Regions from separate parts of the Rhodoferax sp. RT5P35 genome, predicted to be linked through region 2. Evidence: predicted binding sites of a transcription regulator. Region 2 holds the regulator's gene; the other holds the start of a gene.
What was found. Region 2 encodes NrdR, which represses ribonucleotide reductase genes. Its sites were predicted from a motif close to CACNANATNTNGTG; they were not measured.

Region 1: the regulator NrdR is predicted to act here: its motif matches at 3,121-3,134, upstream of AC097L_RS22325 (ribonucleoside-diphosphate reductase subunit alpha).

Annotation. Positions count from the first base shown of each region.
Region 1 is NZ_JBWMAX010000020.1:23,006-31,951, forward strand. Features, by position in the region: gene AC097L_RS22325 (ribonucleoside-diphosphate reductase subunit alpha) at 15-2,987, opposite strand; gene ampD (1,6-anhydro-N-acetylmuramyl-L-alanine amidase AmpD) at 3,388-4,005, opposite strand; gene AC097L_RS22335 (sigma-54-dependent transcriptional regulator) at 3,986-5,446, opposite strand; gene AC097L_RS22340 (sensor histidine kinase) at 5,473-7,176, opposite strand; gene AC097L_RS22345 (PP0621 family protein) at 7,173-7,394, opposite strand; gene AC097L_RS22350 (cytochrome C assembly family protein) at 7,391-8,191, opposite strand; gene ffh (signal recognition particle protein) at 8,362-8,946, shown strand, end outside.
Region 2 is NZ_JBWMAX010000014.1:113,142-122,087, reverse strand. Features, by position in the region: gene AC097L_RS19770 (pilus assembly protein) at 1-2,164, opposite strand, end outside; gene AC097L_RS19765 (pilus assembly PilX family protein) at 2,175-2,780, opposite strand; gene AC097L_RS19760 (PilW family protein) at 2,782-3,807, opposite strand; gene pilV (type IV pilus modification protein PilV) at 3,804-4,460, opposite strand; gene nrdR (transcriptional regulator NrdR) at 4,560-5,009, opposite strand; gene glyA (serine hydroxymethyltransferase) at 5,025-6,269, opposite strand; ZMP/ZTP riboswitch at 6,318-6,479, opposite strand; gene AC097L_RS19740 (transglycosylase SLT domain-containing protein) at 6,504-7,334, opposite strand; gene AC097L_RS19735 (Do family serine endopeptidase) at 7,947-8,946, opposite strand, start outside.

The DNA.
Region 1 (8,946 bases), on a different contig from region 2:
ACCTATCAACAGGCTTACTGGCAGGCTTCGCAGCCGGGGTCGTCGATGGCGCAAAACTTGATGTCGGTTGCGGGGTTGGCGCTGAGGGCATCGGCGTTCATTTGCTGGCGTGCGGCTACGGCGGCAGTGTCGATGGCGCTCATGGCTTGGCTGGGTGCCTGGCCCGAAGACACGGCATTCATGCGGCCTGCGGCCACAGTCGATTTCTCGACGTGGGTGGCGCTGCGGGTGCGCAGGTAGTAGGTGGTTTTCAGGCCACGCGTCCAGGCCAGTTTGTAGGTGTCGTCGAGCTTTTTGCCCGAGGCACCGGCCATGTAGATATTCAGCGACTGGGCCTGGTCGATCCACTTCTGGCGGCGCGATGCTGCCTCCACCAGCCAGGTGGTTTCGACTTCGAACGCGGTGCGGTAAAGCGCCTTGATTTCATGCGGCACGCGGTCGATGGATTGCAGCGAACCGTCGAAGTGCTTCAGGTCCATCAGCATCACGTTGTCCCACAAGCCCAGGCGTTTCAGATCGTGCACCAGGTAGCTGTTGATGACGGTGAATTCGCCCGACAGATTGGACTTGACCGACAGGTTGCCGAAGCAGGGCTCGATCGACGCATCCACGCCAATGATGTTGGAGATGGTGGCGGTGGGCGCAATGGCGACGCAGTTGGAGTTGCGCATGCCGTCCGCCTGGATTTTTTGGCGCAGGCTGCCCCAGTCCAGTGTGGAGGAACGGTCCACATCCACATAGCCGCCACGGGCCTTGGCCAGCAGGTCCAGGGTGTCCAGCGGCAGGATGCCCTGGTCCCACAGCGAACCCTTGTAGCTGGAGTACTGGCCGCGTTCTTTGGCCAGCTCGCTGGAGGCCCAATAGGCGAAGTAGCAGATAGCTTCCATCGAGGTGTCGGCAAAGGCCACGGCGGCTTCGCTGGCGTAGGGGATGCGCAGTTCGTACAGGCTATCTTGGAAACCCATCAGGCCCAGGCCGACCGGGCGGTGCAGCATGTTGGAGGTACGGGCCTTGGTGACGGCGTAGTAGTTGATGTCGATCACGTTGTCCAGCATGCGCATGGCCGTGGTGATGGTCTTTTGCAGCTTGGCGTGGTCCAGAACCTTGGATACGACGCCATTGGCATCGGGTGCACCGTTGGTGATGTGTTGCAACAAGTTGACCGAGCCCAGGTTGCAGACGGCCGTTTCGGTGTCGCTGGTGTTCAGGGTGATTTCGGTGCACAGGTTGCTGGAGTGCACCACGCCAGCATGCTGCTGGGGGCTGCGCACATTGCAGGCATCCTTGAACGTGATCCAGGGGTGGCCGGTTTCAAACAGCATGGTCAGCATCTTGCGCCACAGATCGCTGGCGGGCAGGGTGCGCGAAGGCATGATTTCACCGCGCAGGGCGCGGGCTTCGTAGGCCACATAGGCGGTCTCGAACTCGGAGCCGAACTTGTCGTGCAGATCGGGCACGTTGTTGGGCGAGAACAGGGTCCAGCTACCGCCTTCCATGACCCGGCGCATGAACAGATCGGGCACCCAGTTGGCGGTGTTCATGTCGTGGGTGCGGCGGCGGTCATCGCCGGTGTTCTTGCGCAGCTCCAGGAACTCTTCGATGTCCAGATGCCAGGTTTCCAGGTAGGTGCAGACCGCTCCCTTGCGCTTGCCGCCCTGGTTGACCGCCACGGCGGTGTCGTTGACGACTTTCAGGAACGGCACCACGCCTTGGGATTCGCCGTTGGTGCCCTTGATGTGACTGCCCAGGGCGCGCACGCGGGTCCAGTCGTTGCCCAAGCCGCCGGCAAACTTCGACAGCAGCGCGTTTTCCTTGATGGATTCGTAAATGCCGTCCAGGTCGTCGGGTACGGTGGTCAGATAGCAGCTGGAGAGCTGGGGCCGCAGCGTGCCGCTGTTGAACAGCGTGGGCGTGCTGGACATGAAGTCAAACGACGACATCACTTCGTAGAACTCGATGGCGCGGGCTTCGCGGTTCGTCTCATTGAGCGCCAGGCCCATGGCCACGCGCATGAAGAAGGCCTGGGGCAACTCGATGCGGGTTTTGCGCACGTGCAGGAAGTAGCGGTCGTACAGGGTTTGCAGGCCCAGGTAGTCAAACTGCAGGTCGCGCTGGGGTTTCAGGGCGGCTGCCAGCTGGGGCAGGTCGTAGGTCACCAGCGCGGCATCCAGCAGCTCGTTGTCCACGCCTTTCTGGATGTACTGGGGGAAGTAATCCACGTACTTGGCGGCCAGCTCGGCCTGCGTCAGATCGGCACCCAGCACCTCTTTGGCGATGGTGTGTAGCAGCAGGCGGGCGGTGGCGTAGGTGTAGTCGGGATCGGTCTCGATCAGGGTCCGGGCGGCCAGGATGGCGGCCTTGTAGACCTCTTCCATCGGCACGCCGTCGTACAGGTTGCGCATGGTTTCGGCCACGATAGGGGCAGCGGTGACTTCGCTGCCCAAACCGGCGCAGGCCTGCTCGATCAGTTGTTGCAGGCGGGCGGTGTCCAGGGCGACACGCTGGCCGTCGTCCAGTACATGCAGCACGGGGGCGGCAGGGGTCTGCGCGGCGACCTGCTTGGCGCGCTCTTGCGTGTGGCGTTCGCGGTACAGCACGTAGGCGCGGGCGATTTCATGGTGGCCACCACGCATCAGGCCTAGTTCCACATTGTCTTGCACATCTTCAATATGGAAGGTGCCGCCACCGGGGCGCGAGCGCACCAGCGCACGCACAACACCTTGCGTCAGCGTGTCCACCACTTCGCGCACGCTGGCCGAAGCCGCGCCTTGCGTGCCATGCACGGCCAAAAAGGCTTTCATCATGGCGATGGCGATCTTGCCCGGCTCGAAAGGCACCACGGCGCCATTGCGACGGATGATCTGGTAGTGCGCCAGCATTTCGGGCGCGCTGGTGTCGCTGCGGTCAGACCGATGGGCTGGGTCATGGGGACGCAGGGCCGATGGCAGCGGCTGGGCGGTGGGGGGGGTATTCAATGCAGTTTGCATGGTTTCCTTGGGGTCTGTCGGTAAGAGCACGGTGTGGAATGGGTGGGGCTAGAACTGGCGGCGGAGCTACGCGAGAACGCGGTAAATATACGGCCATGCCGTGGAATTGAGGCACTTTGCAATGCAAGTTAGACACTATATATAGGGTCTGATATCAATTCAAGCCACTACCGGTAGTGTATCGCGGTCTGAATGCCGGTCAGGGGCTGTGGGCTATTCGGGTCTTGTGGCCGCAATCGTCCGGCAAGCGTTGTGCTACCAGGAAAGCGGCCTGTCCACCCAGTCAATATGCGGCTTGGCAGAGGATTTGCCCTGCAAAACGGCGCAGTGCTTGGGTCTGCTTTGTATCCATCGTTGCCTGCGCTACGCTAAAAGGGCGCGTATTGTTACATTTTTATATTTAAACACGAGCTTGTGTCGCCGATGGAAAGCAATCCGTATCCCACCCTGTGCCGCGTTGCACCGCCTGCCAGGTGAAACCTGCGCCCGGATCGTTTTTGCGGCCCGGTGCGATGTGCTCGTGGCCTGCCACATGGCGGATGGGGTAGGTGGGCTTCAACGCGGCCAGCAGGCTGACCAGGGTGTCGTACTGCTCCGGCTCAAAGGGTTGGCCCTCCAGGCCTTCGAGTTCGATGCCAATGGAGTCGTCGTTGCAGTTGCCGCGGCCGCGGTAGTGCGAGGTGCCAGCGTGCCAGGCCCGGTCGTCGGCGCTCACGAACTGCCACAGCTCGCCCTGGCGGCGGATATAGAAGTGGGCCGACACCTGCAGGTCACGGATGCTTTCAAAGTAAGGGTGGGCGCACCAGTCCAGGGTGTTGCCGAACAGGGCTTGCACGTGGTCACCGCCGTACTCGCCGGGCGGCAGACTGATGGAGTGCAGCACCACCAGGTCGGTGCGCGCACCGAAGGGCCGGGGGCCGAAGTTGGGGGACTTGTGCTGGTGGGCAAATCGGTACCAGCCATTGCGCCACAAAGGCGCTTGTGGTGCCACGTGCTTGTTAGGGGTCTTGGGGTTCATTGTCTTGCGGGGTGGCGATGTTCAGGCGCTCGATGCGGTAGCGGATCTGGCGCAGGCTCAGGCCCAGGCGTTGGGCCGTGGCAGTGCGGTTAAAGCCGGTCTCGTGCAACACCTTGACCAGGATGTCGCGCTCCTGCTGGTCTAAAAAGGCCTGTAGGTCTGTGGGTATGGTGCTGGCGCTGGCGCTGGCGGTAGTGCCGGGCTCCTCGGGCGAGGCCTGCAGCGGTGTCGGTTCGGTAGCGTCAAAGTCGGGGTTGAAGTCGACGTGCAAAGCCTCGCCGTCGCCCATCGCCACGGCGCGGTGCAGCAGGTTTTCCAGTTCGCGCACATTGCCGCTCAGCGGGTGGCTGGCCAGTTGGGCCAGCAGCTCGGGCGACAGCAGCGGCACCGGCATGCCGGATTCAAAAGCGATGCGGGCCAGCAGCGCCTCGCACAGCGCGGGCAGGTCGCTCCGGCGCTCGCGCAGCGGCGGCACGGCGATTTCGATCACATTCAGCCGGTAGTACAAATCTTGCCGAAAGCGCCCGGCTTTCACATCGGCGGCCAGGTCTTTGTGGGTGGCGCTGACGATGCGTACGTCCACCGCGTCCTCCTGGGTGGAGCCCAGCGGGCGCACGCTGCGCTCCTGGATGGCGCGCAGCAGCTTGGATTGCATGGCCAGCGGCAGGTCGCCAATTTCGTCCAGAAACAGGGTGCCGTCGCGGGCTGCCTGGAAATAGCCAGGCCGGTCTTGCACCGCGCCGGTGTAAGAGCCCTTTTTAGCGCCAAAAAACTCGGCCTCCAGCAGGTTCTCGGGGATGGCGCTGCAGTTCACCGCCACCAACGGCCCGGCGGCACGGTGGCTGTTGGCGTGCAGGGCCTGGGCCACCAGTTCTTTGCCGGTGCCCGATTCACCCCGCACCAGCACCGGGGCCATACTGCGCGCCACTTTGACAATGCGCTGCTTGACCCCTTGCATGGCATCCGAGTTACCCACTAATTTCTGTAGCGCACTGTCTCCGTTGGATATGCGCTGCGAGGGTTTTTCACTATTAATTGTGAGGCGCGTGGGCTGGCTGGTGCCCTGGATGGCCGATGCCACCACGGCGCGAAACTGCTTCAGGTCTACCGGCTTGGTCAGGTAGTCGAAGGCTCCGGCTTTCAGGGCTTCGACCGCGTTCTCGGCCGAGCCGTAGGCGGTCATGACGATGACGCGCTCTGGCCGCTGCTGGGCCTTCAGGCTGTGCAGCAGGGAGATACCCAGTCCGTCGGGCAGGCGCATGTCGGTGATCACCACGTCAAAGCGTTTGTCCTCCAGCAGTGCGCGAGCCTCTTGCAGGTCGGCGGCGGTGTCGATACGGTAGCCCTCGCGCAGCAAGGTCAGCTCGTACAACGTGCGCAGATCGGGCTCGTCGTCTACCACCAGGACGGATGCGGCAGGCAAAGAAGGGGGCTGGGCCATAGTGTGGGGAGATCAGTGTGGGGAGATCAGGCCGGTTGGATATCGAAAGAGCGGGCCACCAGGGTACTGGGCTTGGGCGGGCGAAACTGCACAAAAAATTCATTGCCCTGCGCCACCAGGCCGCCGCGCTCGCGGGGGGCGCGCTGGTAGCCGATGCTGGCGCGGTGGCGCTCGCACAGTTCCCGACAAATATACAGACCCAAACCGCTGGATCGGCTCTCTGAGCTGAAAAAAGGTTCGAACAAATGCTGCTCTACCGCCTGCTCCATTGGCGGGCCGTCGCTCCACACCAACAGGCTGGATTGCCGGTTGGGCAGCAGCTGGGTGCCAACCTGCACGGCGCCGACCTGGCCACTCTCGTAGCGCAAGGCGTTGTCCAGCAGGTTGACCAGCACGCGGCGCAGGTGGTCGGGGTCAAAGTCCACCGGCAAACCCAGTGTGCCCAGCGATACCTGCACGCTGCGCCGGGCCGGGTCCTGCTGCGACCAGTCGCGGCAAATGTTGTCCACCGCCTCGTCGAGCTTGATCTGCACCGGCGCGGAACGGTGCCCGGACAGCGCGGGCACCCGGGCAATCTCCAGCACCTCGTCCACAATTTTGGACAGACGCTGGGCGTTGTGCCGCACCATGGTGGTTAGCCGCTGCTGGGCCGGGTCGGTCAGGTCTTCTTCCAGCAGGGCATTGGCCTGGGTAATGGCTGCCAGCGGGTTGCGGATTTCATGCGCCACGGCGGCCGACATACGGCCCATGGCGGCCATTTTTTCGGTGCGCAGCCGGGCTTCCATTTCCCGCAGATCGTGCAGGAACATGACGCACAGGCTGTCGGTTTGGCCCGCCACGGCCGCCGTCATGCGGGTGCGCACCCGCACCCGGCGCGGGCTGCGGCCGGTGTACTGGATGCGGATGTCGGCTTGCTGGGTGCTTTCTTCGGCAAAGGTCTTTTGTGCCAGCGCCAGCAGCGCCTGCCAGCCGGGCTGGCTTCCCAGTTGCAACGGGGCGTGGCCGGTGCGGCTGTCGGTGCCCAGCAGCAGGCGTGCGGCCGGGTTGGCCGCACGCGTGCTGCCGCTGGCATCGACCACCAACACGCCGTCGGTCAGGGTTTCAATCACCAGTTCGTTGACCCGGGTTTGCAGTTGTGCATCGATCTGGTTGCGCAGCGCCAAATGCTCTTCGCGCTCCAGCCGGGCCGCCAATTGGTTGACCAGAAAAGCCACTACGAAATAACCCATGCCTGTCAGCCCGCTTTGCATCAGCAGCGTCGCTTCGTCGCCCGCCTGGTGGGAGTACAGCTTCCAGATATCCAGCAGCAGCAGCAGCAGCGTCATAACGGCCGCCGTGCCCAGGGCGATGGCCCGCCGACCCAGCACGGCCGCCAGCAGCACTGGCAAGCCCAGCAGCGGGCTGTAATTGATGCTGCCTGATTGCATCAGTTGCAGAGTGGAGAACACCAGCGCATCCACGCCGACGGTGCCGATCCAGAAACGCTTGGAGGGATGCTCGGTTTGGCTGGGCCGCCCCGTGAGGCGCAACGCCAGGGCACTGGCCAGGTAGCCGCCGCAAAACAGCAGCAGCCAGGGCGACACGGTCTGGCCCAGTGCCAGCAGCGCGCCGTGCCAGACCAGAATTGCCAGCGCAATCGTCACCCGGGCCGTCATAAACCCGTACCAGACCCGCGCCAAGGCGAGCGGGTCAGGCTCTACCAACGGGGCGGCGGGGCTGGTGGGCGTCACCGGTGGGCCTGTTCGGCCTGTGTACGGTGGGCGGGGCCGCAGTACACGCCGTGCGCGGTGGTGAGGGCCTCGTTTTGCGGCAACAGCACACCGCAAACTTGGCAGGGCACCATTTCCTGCAGGGCCTGGGTGGGCTTGGAAGGTTTGGCGGGCGGTCGCCGAGAGCGCCACAGCCACACGCCCAGCAATACCGCCAGCAAAACAATCAGCAGCTTCATGTGGCCCGCCCCAGCACCACTTCCAGCACAAAGCGCGAGCCCACATAGCCCAGCAGCAGCAGTCCGGCTCCGGTGTACAGCACCCGTACGGCCTTGCGGCCACGCCAGCCAAAGCGGCTGCGGCCCACCATCAGCACCGCAAAGGTCAGCCAGGACAGTACCGAAAACACGGTTTTGTGGCTCCATTTCCAGCCGTGGATGCCGTAGAGCTGTTCGCCAAACAGCCAGCCCACCAGTAGCGTGGCTGACAGCAGCACAAAGCCCGCACTCACCAGCCGAAAGGTCAGCCGCTCCAGCGTCAGCAGCGGGATACCACTGGTCGCATCGGCCGCCATGCGCATCTGGCGTTCGGCCCGCGTCATCAGCCAGGCATGCACCACCGCTGCCGCAAACAGGCCGTACGAGGCAATGCCCAGCGCCCAGTGCAGCGGCAGCCAGGGCGAGGCCATGGCGTGCAGCGGCGTGCCGGGAAACAGCAGGGCCAGCAGCACCGCCACCGCGCCCAGCCCGGCCAGCGCCCAGCGGGCCCGCAGTTGCGGGAACAAATGGCTTTCCACCGCGTACACCGTCAGCACCAGCCAGGCCGTGACCGACAGCGCGGGCGCAAAACCAAAACGCGGCGGCGTGCCAAACAGCCCCAGGCTCAGCACCAGGGCGTGCAGCAACCAGGCCAGCCACAAGGCCCCCCGGCTGGCGCGCATGCTCAAGCGGGCGGCTCCCACCGCAGGCACAGCGTAAGCCAGCGCCGTGGCGGCGAACAGCAGCACGGTGGCAAGGGGCGCGGTCGTTAAAATCATCTGGCAAGTTTAGCTTTTAGTGGCTCACCCCCAGGCTGCAGTGCTTCGCATCTTTCGCCAACCCCCTTGCAGGGGGCAACACCAGCAGCCTGGCAGAGCCAGTTCTGCGGTGTTTCTGGTGGTGGGGTCCGCGCCCGGCCCGACATACAACCTTCTTCGGACACTTCTTTATGGCCTCCGCTCTTACCGACAAACTCTCCCGCCTGGTCAAGGAAATCCGGGGCCAGGCCCGCATCACCGAGGCCAACGTGGCCGACATGCTGCGCGAAGTGCGCATGGCCCTGCTGGAGGCCGACGTGGCCCTGCCGGTGGTGCGCGACTTCATTGCGCGGGTGAAAGAAAAAGCCTTGGGCCAGGAGGTGATGGGCTCGCTGTCGCCCGGCCAGGCGCTGGTGGGCATCGTCAACCGCGAACTCAGCCGCACCATGGGCGAGGGCATCAGCGACATCAACCTGGCCACCCAGCCGCCCGCCGTGATCTTGATGGCCGGTTTGCAGGGGGCGGGTAAAACCACCACCACCGCCAAGCTGGCCAAGCACCTGATTGAGAAGCGCAAGAAAAAGGTGCTCACCGTCTCTGGCGACGTGTACCGCCCGGCCGCCATCGAGCAGCTCAAGATGGTCACCAAGCAGGCCGGGGCCGAGTGGTTCCCCAGCACGCCCGACCAGAAGCCGCTGGACATTGCCGCCGCCGCCATCGATTACGCCCGCAAGCACTACTTTGACGTGTTGCTGGTCGATACCGCCGGTCGCCTG
Region 2 (8,946 bases):
TGTTGGGGTTTTGCCAAACATTGTTATTATTGGTCCCATCTTGCTGTTTGAATGGATTTCCATAAGTGTTGTATGGCTTACTGTTGGCTGAAGTAGATTCAAAGCCTCCATATTTTGATGCCATAAAAAATTGATTGTTGTTCTGCCGGTAACTAGCATTGTTGGATGCGCCGTACTCATTTACATCAAAAAGAAATGTTTTAATTCGAAGCCCAGGGCGTTGCAGGCTAACTCCGTTAGTCCATCCAGCTCCTCTAATATCATGGGTATGCGCCCAATAAGCGGAGCCAATTATTTGATTTGATGGAGTGCCACCATTTGAAGTGTTAGGATTGCCTGTAACACGAGTGGCATTTTGTCCATCAATATAATTTGTAGAGGTGTTGCTCTCGAAATTCTTAACAATATTAAGCCATCCCGTGATATCTGGAATATTATTGCTTGCGTTGGGCGTAGGGATGTTTGAACCATCATGGGTATTTACGTCACCAACGACCACAATATTGCTTTTTTGGCATGAGTAGTCTGCTGTATTGGAGCGACCATTACCATAAGGATCTACCCATGTTGTTGCAACCGGAAATCCATCGTACATTGCCGATGTGATATTGCTTACAGCTGCAGTACTCGGTGGCAGGCCTTGTAGATAGCGAAGAGTTTCGTAATGTAACTCGCCAACAGGGTCGTATATTTTGTACCGTCCTGCAACAGGTCCAGTTCTTCCAAATTTATTTAAATAATTGACTACGCCACTAATATTTGGCGTTTGAGTAGTATCGCCATCAGGATTGGTTGAAAAAACACCGGTTGTGCTATCCCATTCTGCGTTGGGGTTTCCTGTAGTGGGAGTGTTGTCTTGACCATTAATATCAAATGTTTTGGCTCCAACAAATTTCATAGGAGCGCGTAAAACGCCACCGTATCGACTTTGGGTTTGATCTAGCAGATAACCGAAGGCCGCCAAACGGAGTTGGTCACTGTATTTTTGGATAGATCCGGTCGGTTTGTAATTGCCACTCGGGTACTTTGTACATAGTCCGTTACCATTAACATAATTCCGCACATCTAAAAGTGTGCCAGAGCTATCCATGTCGCATACTTTTACGCGGGCATAAAAGAAACCATCTGAATTTAATGTTCCTCCGGATGGTTTCCATGTTCCAGTGTAGCTTCGTGTGTAGCAGTTCTTTGCAGTTCCATTGTACGGATCTCCAAATACTCCATTGGAGCAACTTACTCCATTTGATGCAGGCGCAACTGCCCACTTTTGGCCTGCTCCATACCAAACCTCTTTTATGCCAGAAAATGAGCATGTGTTATTCTCTGATGCACACGAAGCGCTTGCATCAGTAGGCAATGTTTGAGATTTAATAACAATAGGTCCTATGCTTGCAGTTGGTCCACCCAGGTTATAGGCACTCGTGTTTCCACATCCACCTGTACTATTGGTTCCAAAATATATTTGATTAAGAGTATTGGCAACCCAAATGTCACTGCCACTGGCTGCTGTAATCATTAATGTTGGTACTGCCCCAAAATATTTTCCGTCCGCGCCTTTGGGAAGTTGTTTTGCAGGAAAATTACTGCTATTCCACATGCAGATGGGATCCCCATTTGGAATCATGGCACGTTGCAAAATGGTAAGAGATGCCGTGTCAATATAGCGATCGCCACCAGATAGGGCAACTCTTAGCATGTCAATTGCAGAGTTAGATGACCAATTTAGAAAATTTCCACTAAACGCGTTTGTACACATACGATTAGTTGCTGCGCCACTGCGGTCAAAGCGCTTGTAATCACTTGCCGTGAGCCCCGTTGCTGGTGTTTCAGCAGGTGCATCGTTATATGTATAGCAACTTTCAGCATCGTAATATCCCAAGTACTCGTTGGTGTTGGAGTAGTTCGTGTCTAAATACTGTGCGCCTACTGTGGGATACTCTACAGATAATGCCAGTGCGATAATGGGCTTGTCGGAAGTGGATGTGGCATAAAGGGGGTTGCTTGACAAATTAATTGCAGGGATCAGTGGTGCTACAGCTGCTTTAACTGTGGCAATAGTGATGAACGCAACGATGGTTATGGATATCAGTAGAACCCATCGAAGATTTATTATTTTCATTTTTTCTAAAAATAAAAAGTAATGTTTTGATTTAATATTTTTCATATTATATGCATCAGTAGCGGTATATTGTCTGCAGCACGGCTTGAATATCATCGCGTGGTCCAAAACCCATTGCAGTAACTCGATAAATATAGGTTGTGGTGTTTGATGTAATGTCACGCTCGGGATCTGGTATAGGCTCAATGATGTACCGCGGTGGTTTGGAGGGCTGCACTCCTAATCCACCTGCCATAAATATACGATTGGTATATTGACCGAATAATGTAGTGCGTGATGTGCTACTGGTGTCGGTGAAGTCCACCGTTAACCATGCTGGTTTACCGGTGCTTACTAAAGTACATAAACCAACGCTGATGCCGCTATTGCCACATCCTGCAACAAAACTGGATATATCGTTAGAGTTTTTAAATATGCTGCGTCGGGTAGATGCGGTGGGGCCATATATATCAAACTCTGCATCAATGAGGGCGGCTTCGGCTGCTTGCCATGCTATTTGCATGTCTCGGTCATTGCGTGCGCCGCGCTCACTCATGGTCGCAATTTGTATCCCTGCAATACCTAGTAGGGACACGACTGTGAGCACCATCATTACAACGATGAGTGAAGCACCATGTTGCAGAGGTGCGGGTGTAGAGGCCGCATGGTTTGGATATGTCATCTCAATTGCCCTGCTCATTGCGCAAATGCACGGTAAACGTCACTACTTGGCGCAGTCGACCGTCAGGCGTAGGGCTAAAAACCGTACCAGGATCATTGCTGCTTGACATGGCCGATCCAATGGCACCACCAGTTGTACCTGGTGCCGTACCAAAAGGGTAAAAGGTTTGTGCTGCTTTATCTTGGCTTGACCCGGGAGATCCACGTAGCACCATGCCTATGCGCAGACTGCGTACGCGCCGCCAGTTTGCATTGGTTGCTATGCTGTTACCCGTAACGACCATTTGATCTGCACGCAGATAAACATCTGTGATGGAGTCAGTTGCGATAGTGGGAGCGGCATTAGGAGTTACAGCATCAACACCAAACAGAACTTGAAAATTTTCTACGCCTTGGACTAGCGGCTGTGCAGTGCCTGTATCCGTTGAGCACATTAGTGAGGGCTCTCCGTCCGAGCCAGTTGCTACGTAGAGAACACTAAACATTCGGTCATCACGATTGATTGGAATGACATTGGATGTGGTGTTACCCATACAGTTGATCATGGCATTGTCTGAAATACCCGATCCTGGGAATGTTTCATTGGCTTGGTAACGCAATATCAATATGTCACTGCCATATCCAAGTGATCCTGTAGTACGTGTTGTTGGGGTGACTAGGGTGCCCGAAACACTTGCACTCGAGTTGTTAAAACCTGAAATATTAGGATCAGGATTGGTATCAATCCCCATGACAACTTTTCGTGCCGTCCCTGCATAAAGTACATCTTGGTACCCTGTTTGCACTCCAAGACGCTGAATCATGTCTATTGCGAACCGCGCGTTGTCACGCAGTTGCGACGATGCATCAACTGCGGTAAATCCTTGCCTGCTGATGAGTAAGGATGCGATAGCGGCAATAGCAATCAATGTGCTGATCACCATTGCGACCAATAGCTCAACCATGGTTAAGCCCTGCTGGTTGCGCAGTGGTTGGTGCAACAGCTTTTTACTGCAGCCAGTTGAACGTAAGTTGTCTGAAGTCTTCATGGAGTCGTCGTCGTAATTCCAGCGGTAACAGGAAGAACAATGGAGGGTTGGCTGTTTGTGTCGCTAGTGCGTTCTAGAGCCGCGCTACCGGTCAGTGAGCGGTTGGTAGAGCCTCTGGTCCAACCTATTTTTATGACGGTGTTTGCACCCGTTGCTGCAGTGCAACCCCATTGTGGTAATCCGGTGCTGCTATCAAACGGGGCCGAGTCTATGCACACTTTCACGCGTGCGCCGGGCAATTGGCTATCAACCCGCGATAGCCACTCTGTCATTTCCGCGTTGGCAACATCTGTGGTGTTTGTACAGGTACTTGCTGTATTCGATACGTTGAGGCAGTAAGAAGGAGCTGCTGCCGTGAGAGGAGATGTGAAGTCTCCAAGATAAGGATTGCTGGTTGTCAGCAGCGCTATGTCTTTGTTGCCGCGCATCATTTCTGCGAGTTCTCGTGCCAGAGATGCTGCAACAGATTGAGAGCGCGCCTCTCGGTTGGATTGCAGTGCGGTAGCTTGCAAACCCACCATGCCTAAGAGTCCAAACGACAAAATGATGATGGATATAAGCACTTCCAGCAAGGAGAAGCCTTGGGTAGTTTTAGCTAGATGGCGCAACGTCTTGCATTGACGTTCTCGTTCTCGGTGGTGCGAATTTTCCATTCATGGATAATAAATTCATCCCCCAGCCCCAGTGAGACCGCTCATCGTTTGCTAGCGGCCGTTTGGCGGGTCGTCGTAAATTGAGGCTTGTGTTAACGCTTAGCGCTGAACTTCGTCTACTAAAGTCTTGAATTCATCAATATCTTCGAAGCTGCGGTATACGCTGGCAAATCGGATGTAAGCGACTTTGTCGAGCTTTTTTAGCTCGCGCATTACCAGTTCGCCGATTTGGCTAGATATGACCTCACGCACACCCAGATTGAGTAGCCGTTCTTCAACACGTTCTATGGCGTTGTCGATTTGTTCAGTGCTGACCGGACGTTTTCTAAGCGCCAACGAAAAAGAAGCACGTAACTTAACGGAAGCATAGTCAGTGCGGCGCCCATCCTTTTTGACAACTGCTGGATAACTGACATCAGGCCGTTCGTAAGTGGTAAATCTCTTTTCACAACCCCCACAACGGCGGCGGCGACGCACGAGGTCGCCGTCGTCGGATTCGCGGGTTTCGACGACTTGGGTCTCGCCATGGCCGCAGAAAGGGCACTTCATGGGGGCTGTGGTGGCTTAACGGTAAACCGGGAAGCGGCTGGTCAACGCGGCGACCTTGGCGCGCACGGCATCCAGATTGGCTTCGTCACGCGGGTTGTCCAGCACGTCGGCCACCAAGTGGGCAGTGGCACGGGCCTCTTCGTCCTTGAAGCCGCGCGTGGTCATGGCGGGGGTGCCGATACGTACGCCGCTGGTGACCATGGGCTTTTCGGGATCGTTGGGGATGGCGTTTTTGTTGATGGTCATATGCGCACTGCCCAATACGGCCTCGGCTTCTTTGCCGGTAATACCTTTGGCGCGCAAATCGACCAGCATCAGGTGGCTTTGGGTGCCGCCACTGACGATGCGCAGACCGCGCTGGGTCAGGGTTTCCGCAACGATTTGGGCGTTCTTCAAAACCTGTTGTTGGTAAATTTTGAATTCGGGGGCTAGGGCTTCCTTGAAAGCAACCGCCTTGGCTGCGATCACATGCATCAGCGGACCACCTTGCAGGCCGGGGAAGATAGCGCTGTTGATAGCTTTCTCAAACTGCGACTTCATCAGAATGATGCCGCCGCGGGGGCCACGCAGACTCTTGTGGGTGGTGGAGGTGACGATATCGGCGTGCGGCACAGGGTTGGGGTAGATGCCTGCGGCAATCAGCCCGGCGTAGTGCGCCATGTCCACCATGAAGATGGCACCCACGTCTTTAGCGACTTTGGCAAATCGCTCAAAATCAATAGCTAGAGAGTAAGCACTGGCACCCGCGATGATGAGTTTTGGCTTGGATTCATGTGCTTTGCGTTCCATGGCATCGTAGTCAATGGCTTCGTTGGCATCGAGGCCATAGCTAACTACATTGAACCACTTGCCGCTCATGTTCAGCGCCATGCCGTGGGTCAGGTGACCGCCTTCTGCCAAGCTCATGCCCATGATGGTGTCACCAGGCTTCAAGAAGGCCAGGAACACGGCTTCGTTGGCCGATGCACCGCAATGCGGTTGTACGTTGGCGGCTTCCGCACCAAAGATTTGCTTGACGCGGTCAATTGCCAATTGCTCAGTTACGTCGACGTATTCACAGCCGCCGTAGTAACGGCGGCCGGGGTAGCCTTCAGCGTATTTGTTAGTAAGCTGTGATCCCTGCGCGGCCATTACGGCGGGCGAGGCGTAGTTTTCGCTGGCGATCAGCTCGATGTGGTGTTCTTGGCGGGCGTTCTCAGCCTGTATGGCTGCGAACAGTTCGGGATCGGTTTGCTCTACAAGAATCGTACGGTCGTACATGGCAGTCCTTTAACCTGGTAGTCAAGACGGTGGTCCTTGCGGTGAAGCAAGTGCTGCCCAGGCGAACGGCTGAACACCAAGGATTTCGAGGCCCTGGCGGTACGCTTCCCAGTGGTTGCCCGGCGGGCCCTGTGAGAAGGCCGCAGCGGTGGTCCACGTCAGCGTGAGCACCCTTTGGGGTCACGCCTATCGCCAGTTGCGTACCCTACTAGTGTAACGGAGGCTCAATGGGAGTTAGTATTTGACGAGCAACGCGACTTTGTCGTCTTCTGCCGAAGCCTGCGTCTTCAGTGCAGCGGCAGCTGGAACGGTGCGGGGGGCTGTCATAGGTGCAGAACGTCCTGCGGCAACTTGTTGCAGGCGGCTGTGTTCGGCCATGACTTTGCCAGCATAGCCACCGTCGTCTTGGATGTTTGCCGCGCCCACGTAGTTGCGCAGACCGCCTTCAACCGAGCCCGCGCGGGCGATGCATTCTTGCAACACCTTTACACCGACGCGCAAATTGGTCAGGGGGTCAAACGCAGCCAGTTTTCCTCCAAACACATCGTATTTTTCCGTGTGCACACGGGTCATTACTTGCATCAGTCCCTGGGCACCAACAGGGCTTTGGGCAAACGGATTAAAACCAGATTCAATAGCCATGACCGCCAAAATCAGGGTCGGGTCAAGTTTAACGCGTTTGCCAAGGTCATAAGCCTCTGCTACCAAAGCGCTGACCGGTTCGGCTGCTACATGGTATTTTTTGCTTAACCAATAGGCCACTGCAGCCTGCTGTTTAGGCAGGTCTTGTGGATTGCTGGCAGTGGCGCGGTCTACCGCATCGGTATCGGCTTCTGCGGCCCATTCCGTGTCAGTACCTGGCACCACTTGGCGTTCTTGCAACCAGCCCATCAGTTGGACTTCGGCAACTTGGCGCAAATCGGGCCGGGCGGTCATGGTCACGACCAAAAAGGCAACGACCAAGCCCAGCAGGGCAAATCCGTTATGGGTAATCTCAAAAAAGCCTTGGGTAATATCTGCTGCGATGGTTCGCAGCCCTTGGCCTATCTTTTGTAACGCTGTCATAGCACTTCCTCATCTAGCGAAGGCCTGGGGCGATAAAGTTTGCGTAAGAGCAATTCGCTTGGGGCACCTCGATTGGGTGGGTACGCCATCAAAATCCTGCGGTACCCATGGGGCTTTGGCAGCGATTTGACTTAGCCGGGGTTCGGCAGCGGGTTCGGTGTGTCCCTGTGGTTGTAGGGGGGACGGCGAATTCTAGGAGGACTATTAATATCGAGTCAAGCATATCAATGCTGGTTGATATGCATTTTAAAACTGTTCAAGTGTACAGTTTTATGGCCTGGTGTGATCGGAGTGCAACTCTACAAAAGGCCACTGTAAGGCAAGGTTTCAAGTCGCTTACAAAATGCTACTGCTAGCGAAAAGACAGCAGGTGCACTCCGTTTGCAGCGCACATGCGGAGCTACGCAAGCGCGGTGTTGGTAGCCGAAGGGCTGATTTTTTGTGGAGTTTGTAGGTTTATTTTTTAGTTTAAATGTCTATTTTGTATACTAAAAAATGATTTTTTAGAGCCGGTAAAGACTCGGTTGCATCCGTTGTGTTTTACACAACAGGCCATCAATAAACCTGTTTTTAGGCAGCCCACTCTTGTGAGGACTGCCTGTTTCATGGCGTTTAGCCCATCCGAACCGGTACAAAAATGGTGTCGCCGGCACGCAAGATCAGCAGCGCAATCGATTTATCGGACTTGGCTATAGCGACTTTTACCTGCTCGATGCTCTTGACGGGCGTGCCGTTGATGGCCAGCAACACGTCGCCACTTTCGACACCTGCATTGGCGGCCGGGCCTGCGGAAGATTCGATCAATAGGCCATTGGCAACTCCGGCTGCGCGCAGTTCCTCTGGCTGCAAGGGGCGTAAGGCCAGACCCAGGCGACCTTGCGATGCCGCTTCTTTGCTGGCGGCGACCTGCACCGGTTTGTCGTTGGCGTTGCCCAACTTGGCTTCAATTTCCAGCGCAGCACCTTTGCGCCACACGTCCAGCTTGACCTTGTCGCCCGGTGCATCCTGGCTGATGACGGCAGGCAGGTCACCCGACGACACCACAGCGTGGCCATCCACTTTGCGGATTACGTCACCCGGCTCTAAACCGGCCTTGCTGGCGGGGCCGTCTTTTTCAACGCTGGATACCAGCGCGCCTTCGGGTTTGTCTAGCTTGAACGAATCGGCCAAGGCCTGGTTGACCTCTTGCACCGATACTCCAAGGCGCGCATGCTCAACCTTGCCGTGGGCGACGATCTGGTCTTTGACCTTGCCCGCCAGATCCATGGGGATGGCGAACGACAAACCTTGGTAACCACCGGTACGGCTGTAGATTTGGGAGTTGATGCCAATCACCTCGCCCCGGCTATTGAATAGGGGGCCACCCGAGTTGCCTGGGTTGACGGCCGCATCGGTCTGAATGAACGGCACCGCGCTGTCGTCAGGCAAGGAACGGCCCTTGGCACTGACCACACCAGCGGTAACGGTGTTTTCAAATCCGTAAGGCGAGCCGATGGCCAATACCCATTCGCCGACTTTTAAATCGCTGGATTTGCCTATGGTTGCAACGGGCAGGTTTTTGGCTTCTATCTTTAATACGGCGATGTCGGTTTTGGGGTCAACTCCCAGTACC